Linked DNA regions of Novipirellula artificiosorum. The main gene of each other region encodes a partner of the protein of the gene in region 2 in a complex. Links are inferred from orthologs where the notes say so. Each region holds a gene or a part of one and is shown on either strand. Other genes may lie near its edges.

The links.
Region 1: the proteins of carA (region 2) and carB are in contact, whole or in part, in a solved structure (PDB 1KEE), measured with the Escherichia coli proteins. The link is inferred for Novipirellula artificiosorum from one-to-one orthologs.

Annotation. Positions count from the first base shown.
Region 1 is NZ_SJPV01000019.1:84,833-93,326, reverse strand. Bases 2,714-6,470 are described here. They hold carB (carbamoyl-phosphate synthase large subunit), read left to right. Parts: upstream 2,714-3,021; coding sequence 3,022-6,270; downstream 6,271-6,470. Other genes in these bases: Poly41_RS30460 (sigma-54-dependent transcriptional regulator), read left to right, coding at 6,389-6,470; Poly41_RS30470 (hypothetical protein), read left to right, coding at 2,714-2,848. Also shown: Poly41_RS30480 (sensor histidine kinase), read right to left, coding at 1-397; Poly41_RS30475 (HD-GYP domain-containing protein), read left to right, coding at 717-1,880; more of Poly41_RS30470, read left to right, coding at 1,886-2,713; more of Poly41_RS30460, read left to right, coding at 6,471-7,870; Poly41_RS30455 (AAA family ATPase), read right to left, coding at 8,282-8,494. UniProt on the Escherichia coli protein: Large subunit of the glutamine-dependent carbamoyl phosphate synthetase (CPSase).
Region 2 is NZ_SJPV01000002.1:161,706-169,318, forward strand. The notes cover bases 1,425-4,300. They hold carA (glutamine-hydrolyzing carbamoyl-phosphate synthase small subunit), read right to left. Parts: upstream 3,490-4,300; coding sequence 2,359-3,489; downstream 1,425-2,358. Other genes in these bases: Poly41_RS35615 (IS4 family transposase), read left to right, coding at 2,036-2,272; Poly41_RS06440 (tetratricopeptide repeat protein), read right to left, coding at 3,534-4,300. In the rest of the region: Poly41_RS06420 (uroporphyrinogen decarboxylase family protein), read right to left, coding at 1-35; Poly41_RS06425 (homocysteine S-methyltransferase family protein), read left to right, coding at 146-1,018; more of Poly41_RS06440, read right to left, coding at 4,301-5,306; Poly41_RS06445 (hypothetical protein), read right to left, coding at 5,420-5,884; Poly41_RS34785 (hypothetical protein), read left to right, coding at 6,198-6,356; Poly41_RS06450 (hypothetical protein), read left to right, coding at 6,349-7,206; ndk (nucleoside-diphosphate kinase), read left to right, coding at 7,442-7,613. UniProt on the Escherichia coli protein: Small subunit of the glutamine-dependent carbamoyl phosphate synthetase (CPSase).

The DNA.
Region 1 (8,494 bases), on a different replicon or contig from region 2:
TGCTAAAGAAGACAACCACCGTTTGGACTTGATCCGATCGATTCGATGCGTTCGCGGTGGGAAAACGGCAAACGCGAAAGCGGCGCTGGTTTGATTCGATCACCGACACGGCGGAGGTTGTTTGGGTCGCACGGTTGTTGATCGCTCGAATCTGCTCGGCGGAAAGTTCAAGGGTGCTGTTCTGTAGCTCTCCCTTGACGTCGAAGGTTGCCAATTCCGTCTGTGTCATGTCAGCAATCAGTCGCAGAACCGTGCCACTGAGCGGAAACGTCGAAGCTGCAAGGGTTTGTTCAATGCCAGCCAATCGGCGATCGACTTCTTGATTCGCCTCGCGGGCACCAAGGTAGTAGGACGCCGCCGCGACGGCACCTGCTGCGACGACCGCGCATAAGATCAAAGGCCCGAGTAGGCGAGCGCGAAGCGATCGGAAGGGAGGACCCGGCGGCAAAGGGGGGCTTTCGATAAGGGACGTGCGTGAACATGGCGACGCAACGATGATAGCAAGTTCGTTGATGGTTGGGCGGGGTGAGGGGTGAGGGGTGAGGCCACGCGTGTTGAGCAGCAATCGGCACAAACGGTACAACGGGTAAAAACGATCCCGAGCTTGAGTGCGGACGGGTCTTCGTCGCTTTTGTTCCACGGGACTTGCGTTTGCACGTGCCACGCGTGGTAGCGTTCCGTTGCGTCGTGATGATTTGACCTCCTTACTGTTCCGAATGATGCTATTGGATGATTTGACGATCGATGTTGCGTCCCTCGGTGATGGGGACGAAGAAAATACGAATCTCAAGAGCGATGTCGAGCATCTTTCCGAAGCACTGAGCATTAAGTTCGAAGAGTTGGCACTGATCCGTGAATTTGCCGAGCGGCTCGAGCTGGGCGAAGACATTGCGACCACTTGCCGGATGCTATTGCAGGAATTGGCGCCCTGCGTTCAAGCAGCCACGTTGGCGATCGAGCTGTTCGCTGATGACGAGGGCGCTTGGGGGGACGAAATCTATGTCTCGGCCGAACCGATTGAAGACGAGAGGATTCGTTGGGTCGCCGCTGCAGCCTATCGGCAACGCGAGCGGTTGACGGGGGAATCGCACGAAAACGAAATCACCATTTCCAACCATTTGTGTCTCGATGGCGAAGTCTACAATGCGATCGTGGTCCCCATCCATCGTCACCATCAGCGTCTCGGGCGGATGATTGCAATCCGATGGGTTGCTTCGGGTGAATTTGGGACGACCGAAGCGGACTTGATGCGATCCACGTCGATGATGCTTGGGGTTCACTTGATCAACCAGCGTCAATACGCTGCGATGCAGCAGATGTTCGAAGGCATGATCGGATCGCTTGTTTCGGCGCTTGATGCAAAGGATGCCTACACCTGCGGTCACAGTTCGCGAGTGTCCGAATTGGCCGTGTTGCTGGCCAAACGACTCGGATACAGTGATGAAGACCAGCAACGCATCCGAATGGCTGGCATCTTGCACGATATCGGGAAGATTGGCGTCGAGGATTCGGTGCTGCGGAAGCCAGGTCAATTGACCGAGGATGAATTCGCGAAGATCAAGCGACATCCGGTCCTCGGATACGATATCTTAAAGGGCATTCGGCCGTTTCGCCGTATCTTGCCAGCGGTGCGTCATCACCATGAATCTTGGGACGGTAGTGGATACCCAGATGGATTGAAGGGGGAAGAAATTCCTCGCGATGCGCAAGTGTTGGCGGTTGCAGACGCATTCGATGCGATGACCAGCAGTCGACCGTATCGTGACGGCATGCCGGTTCAACGCGTTCTCGATGTCTTCTTGAAAGGCCGAGGGACGCAGTGGGCGAAAGACGTTGTCGATGAATTGTTAGCGTGTCCCGAAGTCCTTTGTAGTGTGTAGCGTCGATGTTACTGATTGCCGTAGACGAAGCTGGCTATGGACCGAAGCTCGGGCCGCTCGTTGTTGCGGCATCGGTGTGGCGAATCCCGGATGCCCTGAATCGGGCCGAGTGCTTTGAACCGCTTCGCAAACCGGTTGTGGTTGGAAACGCCAAGCTGGTGGTTGACGATTCGAAAAAACTGTTTCACACGCGGAACGCGAATTCACTCGCGTCGCTGCAAACGGTTGTCGAGGTCTGTCAGCATTGGTGTGGATTGCCACAGGAGTCGTTTCCGCGGTGGCTGCGTCGGGTCGCCTCGGAAGACTATCACGATTTGACAGAAACGGTATGGCTTCAAAGGATCACGCTTTCGTCCACGGTCGAATCATCCGATGCCGCGCGAGCCATTCAAATTTGGAAAGCGGCCGGCGCAGATCTGATCGATCTTCGCTGCCGGATCGTAACGGCGAAACGTTTCAATTCGGCGATCGCAGCGGGGCAAAACAAATCGGATTTGCTTTCCAGGCTTTCGATTGGATTGGTAAGGAGCGTCTTGGCGGATTTCGTCAACGAACGGAAGGTGGACGTTTTCTTTGATCGGCACGGTGGACGGCGGTTCTACGGCGGCGTGCTGCAACACGGCTTCGATGATGCGGTGCTGAGCGTTGAGGAAGAGACGAAACAGCACAGCAGTTATCAATTGAAGTGGCCCGACGATCTCGGTTCGCCAGGACGAACGATGCGAGTGCACTTTACGGTCAAGGGTGACTCGTTTGTGCCGGTCGCGTTGTCATCGATCCATGCGAAGTGCTTGCGCGAGGTCTGTATGAAGTCCTTCAACGACTACTTTTGTCGACACGCGGTCGAGGGCGAATCGCTCAAGCCAACGGCCGGCTATCCGGTTGATGCGGATCGATTTTTGGGCGAAGCGGCAGGGCTGATCGAGCGGTTGGGGATCGAAACGACCGACTTAGTTCGTTGTCGGTAGCCCAGCGATGCCGCGGTAGGGGGGGTAAAGGAGAGAATTCCGTTCTACGCGATGCGTCCACTTCGACGCCGCGAGATGTTTTGCTATTCTCAGGGCAATTTGCACGTCGTGGCGAACCGCTCTCGCTGCCATGGATGCTAGACAATTGTTCCCTATTACCCGGAAGTGACTCCGTGCCCCGTCGAGACGACATCAAGAAAATTCTGCTCATTGGAAGTGGCCCGATCATCATTGGACAGGCTTGCGAGTTTGACTACTCGGGAACTCAGGCTTGCAAGGCATTGCGCGAAGAGGGCTATGAAGTCGTGTTGGTCAACAGCAATCCGGCCACGATCATGACGGACCCGAGCACGGCTGACGCGACGTATATCGAGCCGTTGACGTGGCAGATGGTCGAAAAAATCATCGAAAAAGAGCGTCCTGATGCGCTGTTGCCCACCCTTGGGGGCCAAACCGGGTTGAACGTTGCGATGGATTTGGAAGCCAACGGGGTGTTGGAAAAGTATGGCGTTGAAATGATCGCTGCCAACGCCAAGGTGATTGCGAAGGCCGAAGAACGCGAGCAATTCAAGTCAGCGATGGAGAAGATCGGCTTGGACGTTTGCACGGGTCGAACCGTAAAAACGCTTCAGCAGGCGCGAGAAGTCTTGGCCGAAGTTGGTCTGCCTGCGGTTGTCCGCCCCAGCTTTACGATGGGTGGGTCGGGCTCGGCGATCGCGTACAACCGCGATGAATTCGATGGGTTGGTGCAGAGCGGCTTGGACCAATCGCCAATCACCGAGGTATTGATCGAAGAGTCGATCATCGGGTGGAAAGAATACGAGATGGAGGTGGTGCGAGATCGCGAAGACAACGTCGTGATCATTTGCAGCATCGAGAATTTTGATCCGATGGGGGTCCATACGGGGGACTCGATCACCGTGGCACCCGCACAAACGCTGACGGACAAGGAATACCAACGGATGCGGGATGCGTCGTTAGCGGTGATTCGCGAAATCGGCGTGGAAACGGGAGGCAGTAACATTCAATTCGCGATCGAACCGAATACGGGCCGAATGATTGTGATTGAAATGAACCCTCGCGTGAGTCGATCGAGTGCGTTAGCGAGTAAGGCAACAGGCTTTCCGATTGCAAAAATTGCTGCCAAGTTGGCGGTAGGCTACTTGCTTTGGGAACTGCCCAACGACATCACAAAGAAAACGAAAGCTTGTTTCGAACCGACGATTGACTACGTCGTGACGAAGATGCCGCGGTTTGCTTTCGAGAAATTTCCGGAGGCCGACGCCACGTTGACGACGCAGATGAAAAGTGTCGGCGAAACGATGGCAATCGGTCGAACCTTCAAAGAATCGCTCCAAAAGGCGCTGCGGGGATTGGAGGTCGGTGCCTTCGGTTTGGGTTGTGACAATCGTGATGCTTGGGGAACCGATGCTCAACCCGATGAGGATACGATACGCGCCAAGCTGAGTACGCCGGGGGCAGAGCGGATTTTCTACATTCGCTACGCGATGAAAGCAGGGATGTCGATCGACGAGATTTTCTCGCTGACTCATATCGATCGCTGGTTCTTGGACCATTTGCTTCAAATCGTCGAGGAAGAAGAACGGCTGCTCAAGATCGGCTCGCTCGATGCGATGACGCGAGAGGATCTTTGGCAAGCCAAGCGGTATGGTTTTTCTGATCGCCAACTTTCCAAATTATCGTCATCGACGGAGTTGAAGGTACGTGCCAAACGTTTGAATCTGGGTGTGAAGCCGGTATTTAAAAGTGTCGACACGTGTGCCGCCGAGTTCGAAGCTTACACGCCGTATTATTACAGTACCTACGAGCAAGAGGATGAATTGCCGCCCAAGACGGACAAGCGGCGAATCATCATTTTGGGAGGGGGGCCCAACCGAATCGGCCAAGGGATCGAGTTTGATTATTGCTGCTGTCACGCCAGCTTTGCGCTTCGCGAGATTGGAATCGAGAGCGTGATGGTCAACAGCAATCCAGAAACCGTCAGTACCGACTACGACACGTCGGACATGCTGTTTTTTGAACCGCTGACGATCGAGGATGTGTTGAACATTTGCGAAGCGATCAAGCCAGACGGCGTGATTGCCCAGTTTGGTGGCCAGACGCCGCTGAATTTGGCCCGGGGGTTGAAGGAGGCGGGCGTACCGATCATCGGGACGAGTGTCGAAACGATTGAAGCGGCCGAAGACCGCGAATTGTTTCAGCGGTTGATTGAAGAACTCGGGCTGCGTCAACCACCGAGCGGGATTGCTCGAAATATGGACGAAGCTCGCCGTCAAGCAAAAATCATCGGTTACCCGGCGCTGGTTCGACCCAGTTTTGTGCTCGGGGGACGGGCGATGGAGATCTGTTACGATCAAGCTCAATTTGAGCGGTATGTGGCCGAGGCGTTTATTGTCGCCGATGGTCAACCGGTGTTGATCGATCATTTTCTCGAGGACGCCACCGAGGTGGATGTCGACGCAGTCGCGGACGGTACCGATTGTGTCATCATGGGGATTATGGAGCACATCGAAGAAGCCGGAGTCCACTCGGGCGATTCGGCCTGTGCGATTCCACCCTTCAGTTTGACTCAACCGATCATCAACGAGATCCGTGAATCGACGAAGAAGCTTGCGATGCGTTTGCAAGTGATTGGTTTGATGAACATCCAATACGCGATCAAGATAGAAGAAGGCGTGCCAACGTTGTACGTGTTGGAGGTGAATCCGCGAGCGAGCCGAACCGTCCCCTTTGTGGCCAAAGCGACCGGCGTCCCGGTGGCCAACATCGCAACGAAAGTCATGACGGGCATGAAGCTTAAGGATCTGGGGGTCACGACGGAACCGATTCCGCGCCATGTTTCGATCAAAGAGAGTGTCTTTCCCTTCCGAAAGTTCGCGGGTGTCGACATCGTGCTTGGCCCCGAGATGCGAAGCACCGGCGAAGTGATGGGGATCAGCGAGAAATTCTCGGTTGCATTTGCGAAGAGTCAAATCGCAGCGGGTTCGATCTTGCCCGATTCGGGGAAGGTGTTCATCAGTTTGGCTCCACGACATAAAGAATCGGTTGCCATGCTGGGGAAGAGTTTGAGTGATCTCGGCTTTGAATTGTTGGCGACCAGCGGGACGGCCCAAAAGTTGCAAGCTGCGGGAGTCAAGGTGACGCAAGTCAAGAAGATCGCCGAAGGGCACCCGAACTTAATCGACTATTTGAAGAACGGTGACGTCCAATTGATTGTCAACACGCCAAGTGGCAAGGGCGCTCGAACGGACGAAGGCAAAATCCGAGCTGCGGCGGTCCAATGTGGCGTCCCCTGTATCACAACGGTTGCGGCGGCCGAAGCGGCGGTGCGTGCGATGGTCGCGGTACGCGAAGGGCCGCTTCAGGTCGAATCATTGCAGAATCGCTATGCGAATTCGTAGGGCGGCACGGCCGCAAGCGAAGCGAGCTACCGCTCGAAGTGGCGTTGGCCCGCTCCCGTTGGTCGCTCGAATCGTGCTGCGATAACAAGAAGCTCCCGATTGACGAAGGTACCATGAAATGACCAGCACCCCATCCTCTACGGATTCGAGCGAAACGCGGATTGCCGACGCGGGTGAGAAGTTCGCTTACGATCCGGCCGATTTGAAACTTTTGGTCGTCGACAACGAGGCTGCCCATGCGCGGGCCATGACGGAGAGTTTGGAAAAGGTTGGGTATCGTTGTGAGGTCGCCACCAGCGGACCGGAAGCGGCTAAGTTGATCGAGCGAGAAACGTTTGACATCATCATTACCGACATGGTGATGAACGATGTTGACGGCATGAAGATCTTGAGCCTCGCCAACAAACAGTTGCCGGATTGTGAAGTGGTGATGGTCACCGGACACGCGACGGTCCCGATCGCTGTGCAGGCGATGCAGCAAGGCGCGTTCAACTTCTTGGAAAAGCCGATCACACCGAATCGATTGCGAGCGATTGTGGAAAAGGCGGCCGATGCCGTTGGGCTGCGTCGTCAGAATACGGAACTGATGCAGCGGCTCGATGAGCGGTATGGGTTCGAAGGGATCATCTACACAAGCGACAAGATGCAGTCGGTGATCGATCGATTACGGCGAATCGCAGCAACCGATGCGACCGTCTTGATCACCGGGGAAAGCGGTACCGGCAAAGAGATGATTGCTCAGGCGATCCACCAGAATAGCCCACGGCGAAACAAACGCATTGTCGCGTTGAACACACGCGCGGTCTCGGAAAACTTGGTCGAAAGCGAACTGTTTGGGCATGTCAAAGGGTCGTTTACCGATGCGGTTTCGGATCGTGTCGGAGCGTTCCAGTATGCGAACGGCGGGACGTTGTTCTTGGATGAAGTCGGCGACATGCCGATGAGCACGCAAATCAAGTTGTTGCGCGTTCTTGAAGAAAGCCAGATCACGCGCGTCGGTGACAACAAACCGATCAAAGTCAATGTGCGATTGATCTCAGCGACCAACCGGCCGCTTGAGGAAATGATCGACGCGGGCATCTTTCGCAACGATTTGTATTTTCGATTAAAGGTGGTGACCGTCGAATTGCCGCCGCTACGTGACCGCCGCGATGATGTGATTGCGTTGATGGATCATTTTCGCAAGATGTTCTTAAGGCGGCATGACAAACCGGCGGCGCATTTCACGCCAGCGGTGACAAAGCGCTTCTATGCCTATGATTGGCCGGGCAATGTTCGCCAATTGCGGAACTTTGTTGAAACGATGGTCGTTCTCGATACCGACGGTTCGTTGGATCTGGACGATCTGCCTCCCGAGTTACTCGATCGCAGCGCAGAGCAAGCCGCGGAGCAAGTGCTTGGCGACGTCGGGGGGGCATCGAACCTGATTGGTCAACCGCTCAGTGTGGTGGAGCGTTGGGCGATCGAAGAAACGCTCAAATTGACCGGGGGTAATCGGGAGGAAGCAGCCAAGGTGCTTCAGATTGGTGCCCGGACGTTGTACCGGCGACTTGACCAGTACAAGAAAGAGGAAGACGACGCGGCTGCAGCCGAGGGATAGCCACTCATCGGTTTCCGCTTGGGCGCGAACCCAAAGCGTTCATGCCATGGGCATTTTAGCATTTAGCCCCGGATTGCGGATAGCGCATCTGGAGGTGGACGTACAAACCGGCCATCGACCCCGACTGCGATTTCCCGGCAGGGACGTTCGATTGATAACTTGCGGAACTCGATTTACCGCGAAGCGGTTTGACTCCAGAGCCCAGGGTCGACGCGCAGCGGCGCACCCTGGGGGCCACTAGCCCGGATTATTCGTTGGAGTGGTAGGCTTTAGCCGATTGCGGCTGGACCTTGCTGAATCGGCTAAAGCCTACGACTCCAACGTGCGCAGTCTGTTTCTTACTCAATCGATGTAAGCTGATTGCATACAAAGGGTTACGGGGAATATGTTTGGACTGATGAATAATCCGGGCTAAAGCACTCTCGCCGGGGCCTTCGAGGCTTCCTGGATCATCCGTCCAATCAGGTTGTCAACGGTGATGCCATCCGCTTCGGCTGCGAACGTCGGGACGACGCGGTGTCGTAAAACCGGCAACGCCAGCGATTGGACATCTTCGATCGAGACACTTGGGCGTCCATGCAGCAGCGCACGTGCTTTCGAGGCCAACACCAATTGTTGGCTTGC
Region 2 (7,613 bases):
TTGATGGCTGAGAGGACGCGCTGGCGGGAATTCATGGTGATGACACGGATGGCGGGATGGAAGGAGCAACTTGTTTGCCCGTCAAACAGCAAGTATAACCTTTCTCGACACGTTTGCTGAATTGTCCCCGTGAAAGAAAGACCTGATGACCGAGTTGATCAAACAGTTGTTGGCCGATGGACCGGTGATTTTGGATGGGGCCTGGGGGACACAGCTCCAGCAGCGAGGGCTTTCCAGCGGTGATTGCCCTGATGAGTGGAACTTGTCGCATGCGGAACAGGTCGAGTGTGTTCCGAGAGCGTACGTCGAGGCCGGAAGCCAAGTGGTCTTAACCAATACATTCCGGTCGAACCGTTTGGCACTCGATGGTTACGGGTTGTCAGCTCAAGTGCAGGCGATCAATCGTGCGGCAGCGGAGATTTCGCTTCGCGCCGCTGGCGATTTGGCGATCGTGTTCGGATCGATTGGTCCCAGTGGCAAGATGCTGATGACCGGCGAGGTCAGCGAATCGGAATTGGACGCAGCGTTTTCCGAACAGGCTGCGGCGCTTGCGTCAGCCGGTGTCGCTGCGATCCTTGTGGAAACCATGTCGGATTTGGCCGAAGCAAAACTGGCGCTTGCGGCCGCCAAACGAACGGGATTGCCCGTGGTGGTCAGTATGGTGTTCGATTCGGGCAAAGAACTCGATCGCACGATGATGGGTGATACTGCCGAAAAGGTCGCAACCGAGTTGACCGTTGCCGGTGCGGATGTCGTTGGCGCGAATTGTGGGCAAGGAATTGAATCGTACGTGGGCGTCTGTCAGCAGCTTCATCGAGCGACGGACTTACCGATTTGGATCAAAGCGAATGCTGGCGTGCCTCAGATTTGCGATGGTGAGGTCGTTTATCGAACCAGTGCGGAGGAATTTGCCAAACACGGTCCCGCACTCGTTCAAGCCGGTGCCAAGTTCGTCGGTGGCTGCTGCGGCACCGGCCCCGAATTCATCCAGGCACTACGAAAATCGGTGCGAGGGTAAGTTCGCTCCCGAGCCCGTTATTTCCCCGCACTTCTCGCCCCGAAAATACGTCGTGTAGTTTTCAAGTTGTAACGACTGCAGTGTTTAGGTATCCAGCCACCCCTGCCCGCGCAGCGGGAGCGGTCGAGCGCAGCGAGGCGAGGGCCGGTATCGAAAACCCCTCTCCCGGCGTTTAGACGCCGACCTCTCCCAAAGGCTCGTTGTACCCCACATCCTAATCCGGTGATATTTTTTGGCTCCTGGTCCGAATGTGTTCCATGCTTTGGACAGGTCGTGGCAGCGTTGCATTCCGGTCCACAAGGTCTGCGTCGCTTGTCCGATTTTTGCGAAGGTGTAAGCTTGCTGAGGCTCTTGCGCACCTAGGTTTTTTGGCTCATCCGGCGGAAGCGTGCGCAGGAGGTTTTCGAGGCATCTCTCCGGTGTCCAATCATTGCTGGCAGGAGCTATTTTCACTTGTTATCGTGCGGTTGCCGGTAGAAACGGAGTCGAGCTCTGCAGAGGTGCAACTTGACAAGGGATATCCCGGTCGACGGTGCGCCAAGGGTGCTATCGGTTCCCGGCGGACGACCGACCGTCGGGGACTCTTTTCTAAGAGATCATTGGACACCGGAGCCATACCTCCAAAAAACCTTGAGTCTGGGTTTCGCGCGCTTCGGTCGGATGAGCCGGTTTTTTGACCGAGGAGTCCGAGAGCCACCGCACCCATGAACCGCACCTCCGTGCAACAGGCTTTCCCATGTTCGCAGCACCAGCGCGAACCGCAAGGCAACAATCATTCGCAGCGGTATGTCGAAGGTCCAGAGCGAAATCTCGTCACCTACGCCACAGATGTATTAGACACCACCCGAGATGCGCGGTGCAACGACCTCCGCAGCGGGAGGGGGCGAGCGCAGCGAGGGGGAGGGCCGGTATAGAAACCGTGCTGGAATTTCAGGTTGTCATCGCAGCCTGTCTTCCCTCTCCCTCGCTTAGGCTCGACCTCTCCCAAAGGCTCACTGTTACACACATCTTTTGCTAATGCTAGCGATCCATCGTCATGACAAGAATTCTTGTCTTCCGCAGACGCCTCCGACGCTCAACGAGATGATAAAGATGATCGCGAGTCTGGGCGGCTACATCGATCGCCCGTCGCAAAACAGCCATCCTGGCACGAAAACGCTTTGGATCGGTCTTCAGCAGACTCACAGCCTGTCCGCCGGTTGGCTCGCTTTTGGGCCGGAATCAAAAAAATTTCGTCAGGCTAGATGTGTGTAACAGTGAGCCCAAAGGAGAGGTAACGGTTCCGTAACTCGTCGATAAAGAACGACTTAATAACGGCACGACGTCGCTTAGCGAGTACATCATACCGGTTGATTGAGCTGCTCTTGGAATCGCTCGAATAAATAGTGGCTATCATGAGGCCCCGAGGCTGCTTCGGGATGATATTGGACGCCGAACGCATTGTGTTGGCGGTGGCGAACGCCCGCGACCGTGTCATCGTTCAAGTTGCGATGCGTCACTTCGAGACAATCGGGAAGCGATTCCTCTTCCACCGCAAAACCGTGATTCTGTGTCGTGATTTCCACTTTGCCGGTGGTCAAGTCAAAGACCGGTTGGTTAACACCTCGATGGCCAAATTTCAACTTAAAGGTCTTCGCACCGCACGCCAAAGACAACAATTGATGTCCGAGGCAAATGCCGAAAATCGGTACGTCTCCAATCAATTCGCGGATCGTTTGGTGGGCATATTCGAGAGGCTCGGGATCGCCGGGTCCGTTGGACAAAAAGACGCCATGGGGTTCGAGTTTTCGAATCTCGTCGGCCGACGTATTACCCGGAACAATGGTCACTCGATTGCCACGCGATGCAAAATGTCGCGGGATATTCCACTTCATGCCGAAGTCCATGCAGACGACATGTGCACCGCTGTTGTCGGATCTTGCATCGCCGATCTCCAATGCCGTCCAATCATCGAGTCGGCTGTCCCAGGCATGAGTCTGGTTCGGCATCACTTCGCGAACGATATCTCGACCGACCAATCCGGGTGACGCTTTTGCTTTCTGGATCAAGCTTTCGTTATCCAAATCCAGTGTGGACAATACGCCGCGCATCGCTCCCTCGGTGCGAATGCGACGCACGAGTGCTCGTGTATCGATCCCGGCGATCGCGACCAGGTTGTGCTTCTTTAGATAGCTCTGCAGATCACCTTCTGCTCGATAGTTGCTGTAGATGCGGCTGTCTTCACGAACGATGAAGCCCGCCAACGAGGGAGCGTCGTGCTCGATATCGATGGAATTGACGCCATAGTTCCCGATTTCCGGGTAGGTCATCGTGACAATTTGGCCACGATAGCTGGGGTCGGTCAATATTTCTTGGTATCCGGTCATCGCGGTGTTGAAGACAACTTCGCCGTCGACTTCGCCGGCCGAGCCGATCGATTCACCTTGGTAAACGGTACCGTCTTCGAGCGCGAGCTTTGCTGGTTGTGGCATATCTAAAGATTGCTGGGTTTCGAGTTTTGTGGGTGAGGAGTGAATCAGGTATCGATCAGGTCATCCGGTTCAAGAATAGGAACCTCGTTTTCTTCAACTTCTTGCTGTTCCCGCCAAGCCTTGTTTTCGCGGTAGCTTTCGAGTTCTTCTTTCAACTGTTCCGTTTGAGGATTTTCTTCGGCCTCGCCAAGTTCCACCGCTTTGCTGCTCCACTCGATTGCCTTTTCGAAGTCCCCGGTTTCGGCGTAGCCGGCGGCCAGGGTGCTGAGGATGTGGGCCTCTTTGTACTCGGTCAGTTCCGCCGCTTGTTGTCCCAGTTCGACGGACCGCTTTCCATTGCGGACCTCGTCATTGGGTGACGTTGCCAGAACCCAGGCCAAGTTATTCAAGATGCCTGGCAGATCGACGTTCGAATCCTCTGCATGATCGATGGCACGCTCGTAGTCGGCAATCGCTTCGGCATGTTCACCAACACTCAGCAATGCGTCGGCGCGCGACCGCAACACCGATGCATTGTTTGGATCGCGATCGAGAACACCGTTCAGTACTTCGATCGCTTTTCGCGGCCGCTCGTCGCGGGAGTACAACGTTGCCAATTGAAGTTGGCGATCGACACTCGACGGATCACGTCCCGCCAACAATTTCATGTCATTGATTGCATCTGCCATGCGGCCCTCTTCGACAGCGATCAAGCAACGAACGAAGATCGTCGCATCGGCCTCGGCGACTGAAGGGTTGATCCGAATCGCCGCTCGCATGTCTTCTTTGGCCGCTTTGATGTCGCCACGTGAGAGTGCAATTTCGGCGCGTTGCAACATGGAAATCGGATCCTTCGGCTGCATCGCGAGCGCTTTGTTGAAGTCCGCGACCGCCTGTTCATCTTTACCTTGCATGCGGTACAAGAATCCTCGGATGCGATACATCCCTTCGCTGGGTTTCGCCTCGAGCGACTTGGTCACGAGCGCCATTGCATCGTCCATTCGTTTGCGATCGACCAATTCTTGGACGACCGCTTGGGCAAGGATTTGGTTGCCCGGTTGCTCGGTCAGAATTTGTTCCATGTCCGCAATCGCGCCGTCAACGTCGTCCTGCTGCATCCGCAGCGCGGCGCGAGCTTGTAGCGCTTCGACATTGGTTGGATCAATCTCGATCGCCTTGTTCAAGTCGTCCATTCTTTCTTGATCGGAGTCTTGCTTGATGGCTCGCAGCAAATAGGCACCCGATTGTTGCACCGGATCGTCCTCAAGCAACTCGATCGCTTTGGTGGCGGCTTCGACGACTTTCTCGGGGTTCTCGTCCAGTACCAAGTTCAACCTTGCGATCAACAAAAAGGCTTCGACTAACGTCGGGTCGTTTTCGACCGCATCGTCGAGCACTTCAAGCGCCTCGTCACGGAGCTGTATCTGGCGACGGCCACGGACACGCGCCATCACCGCGGCGAGTTGTTGACTACGCTGAAGCAGCACGCTGCCAAGAATCTTCTTCGCAAAAGCGGTGTTTTCCTCGTTCAGCCCCTTGGCCAATGCCGACTCAAGCAGCGTTGATACCGCCTCAAGCTCTGCGGGAGTTTCCGCGTCGATGCGCGCCAGCACGGCTTCATCAAAGTCGGCCTGCCCTGGATCGGGCGTGTACGTGTCCGCGGGTTTGGGGTCAACGGGCTGCGTTTCCGACTGCGTCGTAGCGGTCCCTCCCTCCGTCGACGTTTGCTGCGCCAGCGCCGTCGGCAAGGCCATTTCGCTGATCAGAAACCAACCGCTAACGCACCACAGGGCTGCGGTGCGAAACGATCGCGGCAGCACCATCAATTGCAATTTCATTTTCAAAGCTCGTCACAGGTGAGGCAAGGAATCCTGTGGCGCATTATGACGAACACTTGCCGCTTCGCGAAGTCGGCCTACTGCATTTATCGGTTTATGGGAGGAATTCTTCGCTAATGGGCATATTCTTCCGAAGTGGCTTCGATTTTGCCCTGAAGCTCTGCGTTCTGCTGGCGGAGCGTGTTCAACTCGTTCAAGACCGTATTGAATTCGGTTGCAGCGTCTTGCCAGAAGTCGCCATCGCGAAACTTGATCGATGAAACCGTTTCCCCCTTAGCAACCGAGGCGATCGCCGTCCGCAAACGGTACATCGGGCCGGCGAATCGATTGCTCAGCACCAGTGTGTCACGCAAAAAGATCGGCAACATCACTGCCATCACCACCAAAATCGGTGCCTGAGCCAAAGTGGATGATTTCACGGCTTCCCAAAACGGTTGGTTGATCACGGCTGCAAACGTCCGTACCGACACATTGACGGCAATCAAGCAGAGCACAAACAGCGTCCAATGAAACATCACACGAGCGGCGATGGACCATTGGACCTTGGGGTCAACAAGGATTCGAGAGCGATTGGACATGAGTTTGATCGTCAAGCATGAGTGTTTTGTTTTGAACTTTTAGGCGACAGGCAAAAGCTTTCTTACCGTACGGCGGGCTTCCAAGTCCGTTGGAAGTCGCGACGGACAAGGTTGTCCGTCGTACAAATGGTAAATTGGCTTCTGCCGCTCGTCTGAGGGAAACTGAGCAAGTCTAGGTCGTGATCTTTGGTCATTTGTCCACATGCACAAACCCGATGCTTCGATTTGCCGGATCGCTGTGCGTTGCCGTACGCATCGTCGGCATGATCGTTAGAACTGACTCCTCAGATCACAAAACCCTGCATGCTTCTGCATGCCATTGCGTCGGTTGGTCGCGAACGAACCGATTGAAACACCAGCCACCGATAATCCGGAAGGCCGATTTGGGGGAGAAATGCGGCCTTGGTTTGTCCTTCCCGGGTCGCTGCTGCCACGATTTAACGATCCGTCAATGGATGAATTTGATGAATAGAGACAAGTCACGCTCTCAGGAAATGTTCACCTTCTCGATGGTTGCGGCCGCTGCCATGGTGATTACGGCTGCGATCACGGCGGAGCATCGCGCCGAAGCAGAATGGCATACACATGTGAACCGGCTGGGTCGATTGTGGGGTGTCGGTTGGGGGGACGGCTACCAAGCGTGTCAGTGCTCGGAATGCCGGATTTTGGCGGATTTGCCACCAAAAACCTTCTGTGAAATGCAGCAACAGGGATCCCGGTGTAGAGATGCCGGATGCCAAGGTGGGTGCGATCAAGCGTGTGACCAACCGGGCTGCTTGCAAGGAGGGGCCCTCTTTTATCAGCCGAGTCAATACGGATCTCACTATTTTGAACCGATGAGCCACCTGACGCCTCCGCCCAATCTGCCGCTCTACGGAAGCGAAGACGAGACACCCGCGATGCGTTATGGGGTGCCAACCGATGAGGCTTGGAATCCCCGAGCCGACATGGATGAACGACCCGCAGAAGAAATGCCCGCAGAAGAGTTGCAGAAAAACATCCCTGATTCGGCACGTTTGCCGCTGCCGATCCGAGTTGGGCGGTTGGCACCGGTCGTCAATCCGATTCTCAGTCTGGACACGCCTAGCTTGGATCCTGTGGTCGACGGGTTCCCGGTTCCACCTGAGCCACGGCGCGTCGCAGTCCTGAATCGCTCCGTGCAGAGCAACGAACCGGTACGGCTGCCGGCCGTGAACGCTCCCACGCCTTCACGTCCAATGGCGAGCCTGGGGCAAAGTGCAACCACGAGCCCGGTGCGACTCCCCATGCCGGCTGGTGCGCCCACGCAAAACCGACCGGTGCGATTGCCCACGATCGATTGATTTGCTGTGACGGCTATCGTTGGGACGCGTCATCGCCTTGTGATGCTGACACGCACGATGCGGGCCCGGTCATTTTGATACCCTTTGCGCGCATGTCAAACCGGTTGATACTGTGTCGGGTTGGCCGCTCGGGACGTTCTGGCGGCTTTTGACTTTACACTGTTTTGCTACAAAGTTTGCCAAGTTCTTCGCGCGAGCATCGTCGCTGGATCTTTGGCGTGGAGAAACGTTTTCAATGCAACGTACACTGGTACTACTGAAGCCCGATTGTGTTCAACGCCGATTGATGGGCGAAGTGATCTCGCGATTCGAAGCCAAGGGGCTCGAAATCGTCGCGATGAAGATGATCCGAATCACTCCTGAGCTGTCACGACAGCATTATGCGGAACACGTCGAGAAACCTTTCT